One region of the Streptomyces sp. NPDC049837 genome, then DNA from elsewhere that is predicted to be linked to it. Evidence: riboswitches for the same ligand, from Rfam matches in the RefSeq annotation. Region 1 holds a riboswitch; the other holds the start of a gene.
The links. A riboswitch is a leader RNA that binds a small molecule or an ion and turns the genes downstream of it on or off. The one in region 1 is predicted to bind cyclic di-AMP.

Region 1 (7,653 bases):
TCCCCCGGGGCTAAAACCCACGGAAGATTGTCGCTCGCGCGTACCGCCGGGTACAGTCGCGCCCACTGCTTTCCCCTCTGGGTCCCCCTTCGCCGGGGCCGATCCCAGACCTGGTCCTGCTGCCGAGGCGAGAGAGAAGTTGGTGAACGACCAGCACCCCCACGCCGGGTACGTCGGAGACGACGCCTATTCCACGGGCAGCTTCGAGACCGGCAGCTTCGCCACCGATCCTCTCTTCGGCGCCCTTCCCGGCACGTACGAGAACGCCTACGAAAGCAGCAGCGGTTACCAGGCCGGCTACACCGCCGACCACAGCGGCCAGTACGACAGCGGCCAGTGGGCCGCCGCCACCCAGCAGTGGACCACCACCGACACCACCGGGTACGTCGAGTACTCGGAGCACACCGGGCAGTGGGACGCCGGCGCCTGGAGCGAGGCGAGCGCGTACGACACCACCGGCCAGTGGAACGTGGCCGCCGCCGCGACAGCGACCTTCGACACCGGCGCGTACGACGCCACCGCCTGGAACTACGCCGCCGCGCCGACCGAGACGTTCACCGTCCCCGAGCAGTACGACTACGCGGCGGCGGACCAGTTGCCGACGCCCGAGTCGCAGCCGGAGCCCGAGTCCGCGGCCGAGCAAGAGCCGGTGGCCGAGGGCAAGTACGAGGCCGAGCCCGAGTACGAGTACGAGCCCGAGCCCGCCGCCGTGCACGACAGCCTCACCGAGACCGCGATCGCACCGGTCGCGCCCGTCGCCCCCCGCGCCAGCCGCCGCTCCGGCGGAGGCGGAGGAGGAGGCAGCCGTGGCCGCCGCCGCACCCCCGCCAAGCGTTCCGCGCTCCTGACCGTCGCGGTGCCCTCCGCCTGTGTGATGGGCGTCGCCGGTATCGCCGCCGCGTCCGTCAGCGGCCTCACGGGCAGCACCCCCGGCGAGAACAAGACCGACGAGAAGGCGGTGACCGCCGCCGACCCGGCCTCGGTCAAGCCGGTCGTCGCCAACAGCGAACTCGACACCCAGCTCGCCGCGCTCAGCGCCGACGCCCGCGACTTCGGTGACCGCGCCAGCCGCACCCAGGAGCGCATCGACCTCAAGGCGCGCCAGGAGGCGGAGCGCAAGAAGCGCGAGGAGGAGGCGGCCCGCCGCGAGGCGATGCGGCCCAAGTTCGCCCTCCCCGTGGAGCTGCACCAGCTCAGCGCGCGCTACGGGCAGGCGGGCGTCAACTGGATGTCCCTGCACACCGGGATCGACTTCCCCGTCCAGTACGGCACGCCCGTGATGGCCGCGACCGACGGCACCGTACGCACCCAGTGGAACAGCGCGTACGGGAACATGGCGATCGTGACCGCCAAGGACGGCACCGAGACCTGGTACTGCCACCTCAGCAGCACCAAGATCCGCTCCGGCGAGGTCAAGGCCGGCGAGGTCATCGCGTACTCGGGCAACTCCGGCAACTCCACCGGACCGCACCTCCACTTCGAGGTACGGCCCGGCGGCGGCGCCGCGATCGACCCGCTGCCGTGGCTGCGCAGCCACGGCCTCGACCCGACGAGCTGAGCGACTCCTACAGCTTCTCGACCGGCGCGTACCGCAGCAGCAGCCGCTTCGGCTTCTCGTCCCCGAAGTCGATCGTCGCCTGCGCGTCGGCGCCCGCGCCCGTCACCGCCATCACGGTCCCGAGCCCGAACTGGTCGTGCGTCACCCGGTCCCCGACCGCCAGCGAGATCACCGGCTTGTCGGACGTACGCCGCGTGGCGAAGCCCGAAGGGCCGGACCGGGAGCGGGCCGAGAGCGACGAGGACAGGGACGAGGCGATCCCGGACGTCGGTCCGGCGGGCTTGGCCATCGCGCCCGTACGCTTCCACTCCAGGTGCTGTCCCGGGATCTCCTCCAGGAACCGCGACGGCGGGTTGTACGAGGGCTGGCCCCACGCGCTGCGCATCGTCGACCGCGTCAGGTAGAGCCGCTCGCGGGCGCGCGTGATGCCCACGTACGCCAGGCGCCGCTCCTCCTCCAGCTCCTTGGTCTGGCCGAGGGCGCGCATGTGCGGGAAGACGCCGTCCTCCATGCCGGTCAGGAAGACCACCGGGAACTCCAGGCCCTTGGCGGTGTGCAGCGTCATCAGCGTGATGACGCCGGAGCCTTCCTCGTCCTCGTCGGGGATCTGGTCGGAGTCGGCGACGAGGGCCACCTGCTCCAGGAACTCGGCCAGGGTGCCGGGCTCCTCACCGCGCTCCTGCTCGAACTCCAGGGCCACGGCGGCGAGCTCCTGGAGGTTCTCGATGCGGGTCTCGTCCTGCGGGTCGGTGGAGGCCTGGAGCTCGGCGAGGTATCCCGTCCGCTCCAGGACGGCCTCCAGGACCACCGCCGGTCCGGCACCGGACTCCACGACGGTCCGCAGCTCGTCCATCAGCGTGTTGAACCGCTTCACGGCGTTGGCCGAGCGCGCCGCCATGCCGTACGCCTCGTCGACGCGGCGCAGCGCCTGCGGGAAGGTGATCCTCTCGCGCAGCGCCAGCGCGTCGATCATCGCCTCGGCGCGCTCGCCGATGCCGCGCTTGGGGACGTTGAGGATGCGGCGCAGCGGGACGTTGTCCTCGGGGTTGGCCAGCACGCGCAGGTACGCCAGCACGTCCCGGACTTCCTTGCGCTCGTAGAAGCGGACGCCGCCGACGACCTTGTACGGCAGGCCGACGCGGATGAAGATCTCCTCGAACACACGGGACTGGGCGTTCGTCCGGTAGAAGACGGCGACGTCGCCGGCCTTCGCCTCGCCCGCGTCCGTCAGCCGGTCGATCTCGTCGGCGACGAACTGCGCCTCGTCGTGCTCGGTGTCCGCGACGTACCCGATGATGCGGGCGCCCTCGCCGGCGTTGGTCCACAGGTTCTTGGGGCGGCGGCTCTCGTTGCGCTCGATCACCGCGTTGGCGGCGGACAGGATCGTCTGCGTGGAGCGGTAGTTCTGCTCCAGCAGGATGGTGGTCGCGTCCGGGTAGTCCTCCTCGAACTGGAGGATGTTGCGGATGGTCGCGCCACGGAAGGCGTAGATCGACTGGTCGGCGTCACCGACGACGCACAGCTCGGCCGGGTCCAGGTCCTCGTACCCGGTGCCGACCAGCTCGCGGACGAGGGTGTACTGGGCGTGGTTGGTGTCCTGGTACTCGTCGACGAGGACGTGGCGGAAGCGGCGGCGGTAGTGCTCGGCGACGTCCGGGAACGCCTGGAGCAGGTGGACCGTCGTCATGATGATGTCGTCGAAGTCCAGGGCGTTGGCCTCGCGCAGCCGCGCCTGGTACATCCGGTACGCCTCGGCGAGGGTCTTCTCGAATCCGTCGGCGGCCTGGTCGGCGAATGTCTCCTCGTCGATCAGCTCGTTCTTCAGGTTCGAGATCTTGGCGCTGAAGGACTTCGGCGGGAACTTCTTCGGGTCGAGGTCCAGGTCGCGGCAGACCAGCGACATCAGCCGCTTGGAGTCGGCGGCGTCGTAGATCGAGAAGGACGACGTGAAGCCGAGCCTCTTCGACTCGCGGCGCAGGATGCGGACGCACGCGCTGTGGAAGGTCATGACCCACATGGCGTTGGCGCGCGGGCCGACGAGCTGCTCGACGCGCTCCTTCATCTCACCGGCGGCCTTGTTGGTGAAGGTGATCGCCAGTATCTGGCCCGGGTGGACGTGGCGGGTGGCCAGCAGGTGGGCGATGCGGTGGGTCAGCACCCGGGTCTTGCCGGATCCGGCACCGGCGACGATGAGCAGCGGCGAGCCGGTGTGCACGACGGCGGCGCGCTGCTGGTCGTTCAGCCCCTCCAGCAGCGCGGCGGGGTCGACGACGGGGCGCGGGGCGCCGTCGCGGTAGTGCGTGTCCCGCGGCGGGGGCACGTCGAAGCGGTCCCCGAAGAGGTCGTGCGGGACCTCCTCCGCGGCCGGGGCGTCCCCGGGGCCCTCGGAGTCCTCGGGCGGCGGCGGGGGCTCCTCGGAGGTGTGGTTCCGGAGGTCCGCCAGGAAGCTGTCGTCAAAGAGGCTGCTCATCGCCTATCGAGTCTAGGCCGCCCCACTGACAGCCGTGGACGAACCGGCCGACAGCCGTGGACGTACCCGAAACAGGCCCGATTCGTCACCCTCCGTACCGAGTCGGCGACATCACGCCAAGGTCACGAAAACGTATCGGGCATATCGAACATCATCCTTCACAGCACCACCACAGGTTGGCTAGCGTGCTCGCCCAAGCGGTCCGTTCTCTCATCGGCGAACCACGCCAATCGGATCGCCCACGCCGAATTCGTGCTGCTCTCATGGCAGTTCGGAACCGGGGACCCATCACGTACGACCGAGGTGAATCGGCCCGCAGCCCCTCGGGCACGGCCGTAGGGCACCTTCCGTTCCGCCCGAACCTGACAGCTAACCCGGTAGGCGGTCCACGGAAGGAGATGCCGGCCTTGGCGTCGCATCGCAAGCCGCGCGCATCGCGCACCTTGCAGACCCTGCATGCCCACTCCCCCGCCGTCGGCGTCACGACGGCCGCCGCCCTGGCCTCGGTCACGCTCCTGTCGTCACAGAGCGCGACCGCCGCGCCGGCCGCACCGGCCGCGCCCGCGAGCGACCCGGACCGGGGCCCGACGGCCGAGGAGGTCCGGAGAAAGGTCGACGACCTCTACCGCCAGGCGGGCACGGCGACGCAGCAGTACAACAAGGCCAAGGAGGCCACGGACCAGCAGCGGCGCGAGGTCGGCGGGATGCTCGACGAGGCCGCTCGGCGAACGGAAGCGCTGAACGAGTCGCGCCGCACCCTCGGCAGCTACGCGGCCGCCCAGTACCGCTCCGGCGGGCTGGGCCCGACCGCGTCGCTGGTCTTCTCGGACAGCCCGCAGGCGTTCGTGGACCAGGCGCAGCTCATGGACCGGCTCACCGAGCGGCAGCACGAGACACTGACCGATTACCGGACGCAGCAGGCCGAGGCCGCGGAGCAGCGGGCGGAGGCGACGCGGCAACTGGAGTCGCTCAGCGCCTCGCAGGCCTCACTCCGTACCACCAAGCAGACCGTGCAGCGGCAACTGAGCGAGGCGCGGGCGCTGCTGGCGCGGTTGACGGCCGAGGAGCGGGCGCGGCCGGCCGAGCTGGAGCGCGAGCGGGAGGAGGAGGCCCGCCGCCGGGCCGAGGACAAGACGCGGGCCGAGGAGAAGGCGCGGGCGGAGGAGAAGGCGCGGGCGGAGGCGGAAGAGGCCCGGAAACGCCACGAGGAGCGGCAGCAGGAGGACCGGCAGCCGGAGGGGGACGGCGGCTACACCGCGAAGGCCGGCAAGGTCCTCGCCTTCGCGGAGGCACAGATGGGCAAGCCGTACGTGTGGGGGGCGACCGGCCCGAGCTCGTACGACTGCTCCGGGCTCACCCAGGCCGCGTGGCGGGCGGCGGGCGTCGACCTGCCCCGTACGACGTGGGATCAGGTGAAGGCCGGCACGAGGGTCGCCACGGAGGACCTGCGCCCCGGCGACCTGGTGTTCTTCTACGACGACATCAGCCACGTCGGCATCTACAAGGGCGACGGGAAGATGATCCACGCCCCCAGGCCCGGTGCCAACGTCCGCGAGGAGTCCATCTACTACATGCCCATCCACAGCAGCGTGCGCCCGGCCTGACAGGCCGGGCGCTTGCGAGCCGGGTCAGGTCCAGACGGTGGCGATGAAGATGTTCGCCATCGTCAGGCCGCCCACGGCGCCGAAGACCGCCTTGTCGACCCGTTCCTCGTCCCGCTTGACGTAGACCAGGCCGAGGATGACCACCAGGATCGCCAGCTTCACGCCGATCTTGATGTTGTTCACGGTCTGGTCGTCGGCCTGGTTGAGGCCGACCAGGATCACGCCCGTGACGAGCATGGTCAGGGCCCCGTGCAGCATCGCCGGGCCGAAGCGCGCCGTACCCTCGCCCATCGCCTTCATCTGGGTCATGAAGCCGCCCAGGAGGGCGGCGATACCGATGATGTGCAGCGCGACGAAGACATTGATGAGTACGTCCATGGGGCGGAGCCTAGCCGGGGCAATACCACCGGCTGCCGGTCAGGGTTGCCTCATTCGTCGCATCGGTCACGACTGATACGGAATGTGGGATTCCGAGCGAGTGTCTTCTGTCGGATCCGCTCCCTGAACCCTCACCTGCGGCCAACTGCGGTCATGCCACCGCCCGGCCGTGACCCCCAGGTTTAGCGTCCTCCCCCAGGCGCCCCCAGGCTCCACCCGAAGGGAAGTGACCGTACCCGTGGCAGCGCACCGGAAACCCAGGCAGCACCCTCTGAGCGGCCGCACGGCCGTCACCCTCGCGCTCGCCGGGGCGGCCACCGCCACCGCCTTCGAGGGTTCCGGGCACGCCGAGCCCCACCTCACGCCCGCCCAGGTGAAGGCGAGGGTCGACCGGCTGTACCAGGAGGCCGAGGAGGCCGCCGAGAAGTACAACGGCGCCAAGGAGGAGACGGACCGGGCCCGGGCCGCACTGGACGCGCTGCGCGACGAGGCCGCCCGCCGGACCGACCGGCTCAACGCCGCCCGCAACGCGCTCGGCTCCATAGCCACCGCCCAGTACCGCAACAGCGGCCTCGACCCGGCCGCCCAGCTCGCGCTCTCCACCGACCCCGGTACGTACCTGGAGGGCGCCGCCCTCGCGGAACGGGTCGGTGACCGCCAGGCCACGGCGGTCACCGCCGCCCGGAACCAGGTCACCGAGCTGGCCCGGCTGCGCGCCGAGGCCGCCGGACGGCAGCGCGACCTCACGGCCCGCCAGGCCGAACTGGGCCGCCACAAGGCCACCGTGCGGTCCCGGATCGCCGCCGCCGAGAAGCTCCTCGCCCGGCTCACCGCCGCCCAGCGCGCCGCGTACGACGCCCCGTCCCGTACCGCACCGGGCACCGCGCCGCGAGGCCCGGTCCCGGCCCCCAACCCGCGCGCGGCGCAGGCCGTCTCGTACGCGTACGGCGCCTTGGGCAAGCCGTACGTGTGGGGAGCGACCGGCCCGTCGGCCTTCGACTGCTCGGGGCTCACCCAGGCCGCCTGGCGCTCCGCCGGGGTGTCGCTGCCCCGCACCACGTACACCCAGATCGACGCCGGCCGGCGCGTGCCCCGCTCCGCGCTCGCCCCCGGCGACCTCGTGTTCTTCTACTCCGGCGTGAGCCACGTCGGTCTCTACATCGGCGACGGCAAGATGATCCACGCCCCCCGCCCGGGCGCCCCGGTGCGGATCGCGCCGATCGACGAGATGCCGTGGGCGGGCGCCACGCGCGTGGCGTGACGGAAATTCCCACTGAATACCGGGATCAGGCTCCCGTACCGGCACCGGAGGCGGCACCCGTACCCGCACCGCCGCCGGAGGCGGCACCCGTCCCCGTACCCGTGCCGTGGCTCGTGCCCTGTCCGGCACCCGCGCCGGCGGCCTCCGTGCGGAACTGCTGGGTCAGCCACTGGAAGACCGACGGCACCTCGCGCACCCACGTGCTGACGCGGTGACCGCCGTAGACCTGCTGGACGTCCACGCGCGTCGGCGGCTTGGAGGCCTCCCGCAGCGCGACGCCCTGCTGGTAGCCGTCGCCCCCGTCGCCGGTGAGCAGCAGCGTGACGCGGGGCGGGACCGGGGCGGACCTGAGCATGTTGAGCGGGTTGTGCGCGTGCCGCAG
Region 2 (7,653 bases), on a different contig from region 1:
TCGACATCCACGCGCGGGAGTTGCTCCGGCTGCGTGGCCAACTCACGGACATGCTGGTCCGCCACACCGGGCGGACCCGCGAGCGCGTGGAGGCCGACCTGGAGCGCGACACGGTCTTCGACGCGGCCGCCGCCGTGGCGTACGGGCTGGCGGACCACGTCGTCCCGAACCGCGGGAGGTGAGCGATGCCGGCTCCCGAACCTCCGGACTGGCCACCGCTCCCCGCACTGACCCGCGCCGAAAGCGCGTTCGTCGACAGTTGGCTCGAAGTCGTCGACCTCCTGGGCCGGATCAATCCGGCGCGCGCCACCCACACGTACAGCGCCCTGCGCGCGGCACAGGCCCTCGTCGGGCGTGCGACCGCGCTGCGCGACGCCCTGACCTCGATGCATGAGCGCGGTGAGAGCGATGTGCATGCCCATACGCTGGCGCGGGCGTTGCGGGTGCTTGACGGCGAACGGCGCGCGGGACGCGTGACGGTGCCTCAGAATCGAGGCGTGGGACCGACGTAGCCCTCCCCCGGATGGGCTCAGGAGTACGAGGACCGCTCCCTCGTTCAGCGTACGCAACCGGACGAATTTGGTACGACGCGAGTTGCGCACCCGGTGTACACATCTGGCGGAATATCAGGTTCCGGCCCTGGTACGGGGTTCGTCGATGTCACGCCGCCGGGCACCAAATCGGCCCTGTCCACCCGAATGGATCAGTCGTGAGGAGCCTCACATAAGGCCGTTTCGACTCGGAATTTCACCCCGACATGGGTCAAGATCCCTGACGACGACAAGCCCCCGCCACCGCGGCGGGGCGGTCCGGGCGGACGCCGAGTCCTGCCGCCGTCCGGATGACTGGTCGACAGGAGTGGATCGGCAGGAGTGGAGGACCCAAGCAGTGCGGGTGACCGGACGGTGTTCGTACGGTCGGTCTCCCTTGGGGTGAAGCCGCGTCAGCGGCCGGGCAACTTCGCCAGCCCGAACCCGACAGGTCATCCTTCACAGGCGGCTGACGAAGGGTTGCGCAATGACCGCGCAGATTCATGTCCCGTCTCTGCTGTCCCGGGCCGGTGCCGTCTCGGCACTCACCCTCGCCGCCGTCGGCGGCCCGATGCTGGCGCCCGGCGCCGTATCGGAGGCACAGGCCGCCCCGGCACACGCGACCAAGGCGCTGAACATCGCCGCGTCCAAGAAGGGCGCACCGTACAAGTACGGAGCGGCGGGCCCGTCCCGGTTCGACTGCTCCGGCCTGACGCTCTACTCGTACAAGCAGGTCGGCAAGACGCTGCCGCGCACGGCACAGCAGCAGTACAACAAGACCCGCCACATCTCCGCCTCCAGCCGGCAGAAGGGCGACCTGGTCTTCTTCCATCGTGGGAGCAACGTCTACCACGTCGGTATCTACGCGGGTAACAACAAGATCTGGCACTCGCCGAAGTCGGGTTCGGTGGTCAAGCTGGACAAGATCTGGTCGAAGTCGGTCTGGTACGGACGCGTCCGCTGATGCTCCGGGCATGACCCGTGGTGCGGGGGTACTCGTCGGGAATGTCCGGCGAGAGCCCCCGCACCGCGCGCGACGGGACGCGCAACGAGACGCCCCTGGAGCGCGCCGACCGCAATTTCGCCGAGCTGCTCCAGGAACTGCGCGTCACCCAGACCGGCGTCCAGATCCTGTTCGCCTTCCTGCTGACCCTGGCGTTCACGCCCCGCTTCGGCTCGCTCGACTCGTACCAGCGCGGCATGTACGTCGTGACGCTGCTGCTGTCCGTCGTGGCGGCGGTGCTGCTCACCGCCCCGGCCGCACTGCACCGTTCGCTGTTCCAGCGGGGCGCCAAGGCGCGCATCGTGGCCGTGTCGTCGAAGCTGGCGAGGATCGGGTTCGTGGTCCTGGCGCTGGCCCTGACCTGCTCCGTGTCGCTGGTCGTGGACGTGGTGCACGGCAGGCCCGAGGGCCTGGCGGCGGGCGCCTTCACCCTGCTGGTGTGCGGCGGCCTGTGGGGGCTCCTCCCCCATCTCGTACGGCGCGGGCTCAGCGACCGGCCACCGGAGCGACCAGGAGCGACACCCCCAGGGCGGCGAGTCCACCACCGGTGACGCCCTGCACGGCCCTGGCGGTGCGCGGCCGTCGCAGCCACCGCCCCAGCCGGTCCACCAGCAGCGCGACGGCCGGGAACCAGACCAGGGCGAGGACCACCACGATCGACGCCAGGAGCAGCGTGCGCGGCAGCACGGCCGCCCCGTCCGGCACGAACTGCGGCAGCAGGCTCAGGAAGAGGACGGGCGCCTTGGGGTTGAGGACGTTGGTCAGGAACCCCTGCCGCAGGCTCCGCCCCACGCCGAGAGCCGGCTCCCCCTCGACCGCCCCCGTCCCGGCTCCCTTGAGCGCGCTGCGCACCGCCTGGACGCCCAGGTAGAGGACGTACGCGCCACCGGCGATCTGGAGCGTCCGGTAGAGGACGGGCACCGCGACCAGGAGCGCGGCGAGCCCCGCGACCGCGAGCGCCGTGTGGACGACCAGCCCGCCCGCGACGCCCACCGCGCACGCCACACCGGCGCGGCGGGAGGCCAGCGAGTTGCGCACGACGACGGTGAAGTCGGCGCCCGGCATGGCGACCATGCCTGCCGCGACACCGATGAAGGCGATGAGCTGTGCGTCCATGGTCACCCAGGCTGACGCACCGGAGGCCTTAGCGTGTACTTGCAATCTTGAGGGCCTGCCTAAAGGAACGCTTAATGTACGACCCCGTGCGGCTGGCCGCGCTCGTCGCGGTCGCGGAAGCCGGTTCGATCACCCGGGCCGCGGGGCGGCTCGGCTACACGGCGCCCGCGCTCTCCCAGCAGCTCGCCAAGCTGGAGCGGGAGGCGGGCGCGCCGCTGCTCGTGCGCCATCACCGGGGCGCCAGGCTGACGGCGGCGGGCGAGGTGCTGGTGGCGCGGGCGCGCCGGGTGCTGGACGAGATGGAACGGGCGCGGCACGAGCTGGCGCTGCTGAACGGTCTGACGGGCGGCCGGCTGCGGGTGGGCACGTTCACCACCGTGGGCATCCACCTGCTGCCGCCGGTGCTCAGCGCGTTCCGGCGCGCCCACCCGGACGTGGAACTGGCGGTCACCGAGTACGAGCCGCCGCGTGGGGTGGCCGCGGTGGCGGCCGGGCAGGTCGATCTGGCGCTGACGCACGCGTACGAGCCGGCCGGCGCCGAGCCGCCGCCGACGGGCGTGTTCCTGGAGCCGCTGCTGGTCGAGGAGCTGGTGCTGGTGACCGCGCCGGGTCATGTCCTGGCCGAGGGCTCGGGACGGCTGGCGGTGGCCGAGCTGGCGGACCAGCCGCTGATCAGCAGTGCCCCGGCGCATCCGGCGCGGCGGGGTGTGGAGGGGGCCCTGCGCGAGGCGGGGGCGAGACCGGCGGTGGTGTGCGAGTCGCCGGGCTACGCGCTGGTGTGCGCGCTGGTCAGCGCGGGCCTGGGGGTGGCGGTGGTACCGGAGATGGTCGCCGCGATGGATCCGGCGCCGCTGGGTGTGCGCCTCTTGGAACCGGCCGCGTTCCGCCGGACGATCTCGGTGGCGCACCGGGGCGACGAGTCGGGGCCTGCGGCCCAGTCGCTGCGGGCGTTGCTGCGTGGGGGTTTCGGGCGGGGGGCGTAGGGAGGGACCGCCTGCACAGGGCGGGGAGCGGGTCAGGTCTGGACCGGGACCGTCCAGGGGAGGGCGATCCAGACGGTCTTGCCGCCCTCGGGGGTCGGGGTGACCGAGAGACGGCCGCCGCATTCGGCGGTGAGCCAGCGGATGATCACCATCCCCCGGCCGTTGTCCTGCTGTACGGCCGCGGGCAGCCGCTGCGGCCAGCGGGGGTGGCTGTCGGTGACGCCGATGCGCAGTTGTTCGTCACGCTCCAGCCGGACGTCGACCGTGAACGTCGGCGACTGACCGAAGGTGTGCTGAACGGCGTTGGTGGCGAGTTCGGAGACGATCAGCCGCACCGTGTCGGCCGTTTCCGCCTCACCGGGGAGGCCCCATTCCGCGAGGACGTCCGCCACGTATCTCCGGGCGGCGGAGACCGAGGCCGGATCGCTCGGCAGAGTGACGGATGCTTCCTGATGGTCTGCCATGGCGACCTTGTCCCTTTCCCACCGGGGCCGGGCTCCGACACGTACCGGATGTTTTGTGGGGACGGCCTCGGACTGTGCTTCGCGCCAGACTGCCACTTATGTCGCCCCTGATGGGGGCGATCCACCAAGATATGCATATATCTGTCGCTCGAAGCGGTGAACTCTGCGACGCGAGACCGGATTTGGGCGGCAAACTGACGGGTTGGCCCCACCGCGGGCGGCCCGGTGGCGGAAAGGTCCCGACGGCGGGAGGAGGCGGTCATGCGAGGCGGTCGGCACGGCCCGGCGGTGCGCCGGCGCAAGCTCGGCGAGGAGTTGCGCGGGCTGCGCCTGGCCGCGGGCCTGACCAGCCGTGAGGCGGCGCGGCTGGTGGGCTGGCACCAGTCGAAGGTGAGCCGGATCGAGACGGGGACGAGCGGGGTCACGGGTGCGGACGTGGCGAAGCTGCTCGATGCCTACGGCGTCCACGAGCCGCGGCTGCGCGCCCTGTTGGCGGCGTTGGCGGGGGCGGCGGCGGACGGCGGCGGGACGGGGTGGTGGCACGCGTACCGGGGCGTGCTGCCGCCCCCGTACCAGGACTTCATCAGCCTGGAGGCGCAGGCGTGCACGGCACGGACGCTGGAGACGTCGGTGGTGCCGGGCCTGTTGCAGACGGCGGAGTACGCGCGTGCGGTGACCCGGGCGGCGCTGGAGGGGATTCCGGCGGCGACGGTCGACTCGTTGGTGCGGGTGCGGATGGCGCGGCAGGAGGTGCTGCGCGCCGATCCCCCGCTGAGGCTGGAGGCGGTGCTGGACGAGGCGGTGCTGCGGCGGCAGGTGGGCGGGCCGGGCGTGATGCGGGAGCAGTTGCGGCGGTTACTGGAGTGGGCGCGGCTGCCTCATGTGCGGCTCCAGATCCTGCCGTTCGCGACGGGTGAGTACGTGGGACTCTCGGGACCTTTCGTTATCTTCTCCTTTCCGAACATTTCTGATCTGGACGTGGTTGCTCTTGACCACTTGACGAGTAGCCTCTACCTCGAACGCACGGAAGACCTCGAGGCGTACTGCGCCGCCTTCCGCACCATGCAGGCGCACGCCCTGTCGCCCGAGGAGTCGTCGGAACTCATCGCCGGGATCGGTGACGGCGCGTAGGGAGAGGCACCCCACATGTCTGCTTACCTCGCACAGCAGGACCTCGCACACCAGAACCCCACATATCAGGACCTCGCACACCGGGACGGCCTCCGCTGGTGGCGCAGCAGCCGCAGCGTCGGCATGAACAACTGCGTCGAGGCCGCCCGCCTCGACGCCGCGCGGCTGGCCGTGCGCGACTCGAAGGACACCGCCAGGCCGCCGCTGCGGTTCTCCGCGACGGCCTGGACCTCCTTCATCGGCTCCCTGAAGCGGGTCGGCTGACCGGGGCCGGCGCCGTACGGAGGATCGTGGCGACCGCCCCGTCGACCTGACGTTCCGTCAAGTCGGCGCGGGCGGTGAGCCGGAGGCGCGAGATGCCGTCCGGCACCGAGGGCGGCCGGAAGCAGCCCACCGCGAGCCCCTCCGACCGGCAGTCGGCCGCCCACTTCACCGCCTGCTCCGGCGACGGGGCGCGTACGGAGACGACCGCGGCGTCCGGCCGTACGGCGGTCAGGCCCGCTGCGGTCAGCCGTGCGTGCAGGGTGGCCGCCACCGTACGAGCCCGGCCCGCCAGGCCCGGTTCGGCGCGCAGCAGCCGCAGGCTCGCCAGCGCGGCACCGGCGGCGGCCGGGGCCAGCCCGGTGTCGAAGATGAAGGTCCGGGCGGCGTTGACCAGGTGCTCGATCACCCGGGCCGGACCGAGGACCGCTCCACCCTGGCTGCCCAGGGACTTGGAGAGGGTGAGCGTGGCGACGACGTCCGGGCTGCCCGCGAGCCCCGCCGCGTACAGTGCGCCGCGCCCGCCCTCGCCCAGCACGCCCAGGCCGTGCGCGTCGTCGACGACCAGCGCGGCGCCGTGCGCCCGGCACGCCGCAGCGAGCCCGGCCAGTGGCGCCGCGTCGCCGTCCACGGAGAAGACCGAGTCCGTCACCACGAGCGCCCGGCGGCCCGGGTGGGCGTCCAGGGCCTTGGCGACCGCGTCGGGGTCGGCGTGCGTGACGACCGCCGTCTCGGCGCGCGAGAGCCGGCAGCCGTCCACGATCGAGGCGTGGTTGCCCGCGTCGGAGACGATCAGCGAGCCGCGCGCGCTCAGCGCCGTGAGGGCGGCGAGGTTGGCGGCGTACCCGGAGGAGAACACCAGCGCCGCCTCGAACCCGCAGAAGTCGGCCAGCTCCCGTTCCAGCTCACCGTGGAGCTCGGTGGTGCCGGTCACCAGGCGCGAGCCGGTGGCGCCGGCGCCCCAGCGGCGGGCGGCCCCGGCGGCCGCGGCGGTGATGTCCGGGTGGTGGGTGAGGCCGAGGTAGTCGTTGCTCGCGAGGTCCAGCAGGTCCGGTACGGCCGGTCGCGGGCGGAGCGTACGGACCAGACCGGCGTCCGCGCGGCGCCGTGCCTCGTCGTCGGTCCAGTCGAATGGGTCCTGCGGCATGGGTCGGTCCCTTTTTGTAGGCAGCGCACAGACCCTAACCGGGGTCGGCCGTGGTCAGAGTGTGGTCATACACACACCCCAATCCGCGTCTGTTGTGGAGTTCCTCCTTGGCCCCGGGCCATGCCGTAGGCCAGGATCAGCTTCCATGGACCTGCTGAACACGCTGGTGGACAAGGGGCTTCGGCGCGAGCTGCCGACCCGCGAAGAAGCGCTCGCCGTGCTGGCGACCTCCGACGACGAGCTGCTGGATGTGGTGGCCGCGGCCGGGAAGGTACGCCGTCAGTGGTTCGGGCGGCGGGTGAAACTCAACTATCTGGTGAACCTCAAGTCCGGCCTGTGCCCCGAGGACTGCTCGTACTGCTCGCAGCGGCTCGGCTCCAAGGCGGAGATCCTCAAGTACACCTGGCTGAAGCCGGAGGAGGCGTCCAAGGCCGCCGCCGCGGGGGTCGCGGGCGGCGCCAAGCGGGTCTGCCTGGTCGCCAGTGGCCGTGGTCCGACGGACCGGGACGTCGACCGGGTCTCCAAGACCATCGAGGCCATCAAGGAGGAGAACGAGGGCGTCGAGGTGTGCGCGTGCCTCGGGCTGCTGTCGGACGGTCAGGCGGAGCGGCTCCGCTCGGCGGGGGCGGACGCGTACAACCACAACCTCAACACGTCCGAAGGGACGTACGGGGACATCACGACCACGCACACCTACGCGGACCGCGTCGATACGGTGCAAAAGGCGCACGCGGCGGGCCTGTCGGCCTGCTCGGGGCTGATCGCGGGCATGGGCGAGAGCGACGAGGACCTGGTCGACGTGGTCTTCGCGCTGCGCGAGCTGGACCCGGACTCGGTGCCGGTGAACTTCCTGATCCCCTTCGAGGGCACGCCGCTCGCCAAGGAGTGGAACCTGACCCCGCAGCGGGCGCTGCGCATCCTGGCGATGGTCCGGTTCGTCTGCCCCGACGTGGAGGTCCGCCTCGCGGGCGGGCGCGAGGTCCACCTGCGCACCCTCCAGCCGCTGGCCCTGCACCTC

Region 2: linked by a shared signal. The riboswitch ahead of AB0J57_RS05180 (C40 family peptidase) and the one ahead of AB0J57_RS24975 (C40 family peptidase) in region 1 are both predicted to bind cyclic di-AMP.

The regions. Positions count from the first base shown of each region.
Region 1 is NZ_JBFAMP010000009.1:273,667-281,319, reverse strand. Features, by position in the region: gene AB0J57_RS24985 (M23 family metallopeptidase) at 143-1,558, shown strand; gene pcrA (DNA helicase PcrA) at 1,566-4,028, opposite strand; cyclic di-AMP (ydaO/yuaA leader) riboswitch at 4,261-4,428, shown strand; gene AB0J57_RS24975 (C40 family peptidase) at 4,427-5,632, shown strand; gene AB0J57_RS24970 (hypothetical protein) at 5,657-6,010, opposite strand; gene AB0J57_RS24965 (NlpC/P60 family protein) at 6,249-7,271, shown strand; gene AB0J57_RS24960 (alpha/beta hydrolase-fold protein) at 7,297-7,653, opposite strand, start outside.
Region 2 is NZ_JBFAMP010000002.1:117,143-124,795, reverse strand. Features, by position in the region: gene AB0J57_RS05190 (ATP-dependent Clp protease proteolytic subunit) at 1-182, shown strand, start outside; gene AB0J57_RS05185 (hypothetical protein) at 186-512, shown strand; cyclic di-AMP (ydaO/yuaA leader) riboswitch at 809-1,013, shown strand; gene AB0J57_RS05180 (C40 family peptidase) at 1,018-1,494, shown strand; gene AB0J57_RS05175 (DUF6328 family protein) at 1,536-2,084, shown strand; gene AB0J57_RS05170 (LysE family translocator) at 2,020-2,649, opposite strand; gene AB0J57_RS05165 (LysR family transcriptional regulator) at 2,724-3,632, shown strand; gene AB0J57_RS05160 (ATP-binding protein) at 3,665-4,096, opposite strand; gene AB0J57_RS05155 (helix-turn-helix transcriptional regulator) at 4,358-5,227, shown strand; gene AB0J57_RS05150 (DUF397 domain-containing protein) at 5,243-5,491, shown strand; gene AB0J57_RS05145 (8-amino-7-oxononanoate synthase) at 5,463-6,635, opposite strand; gene bioB (biotin synthase BioB) at 6,781-7,653, shown strand, end outside.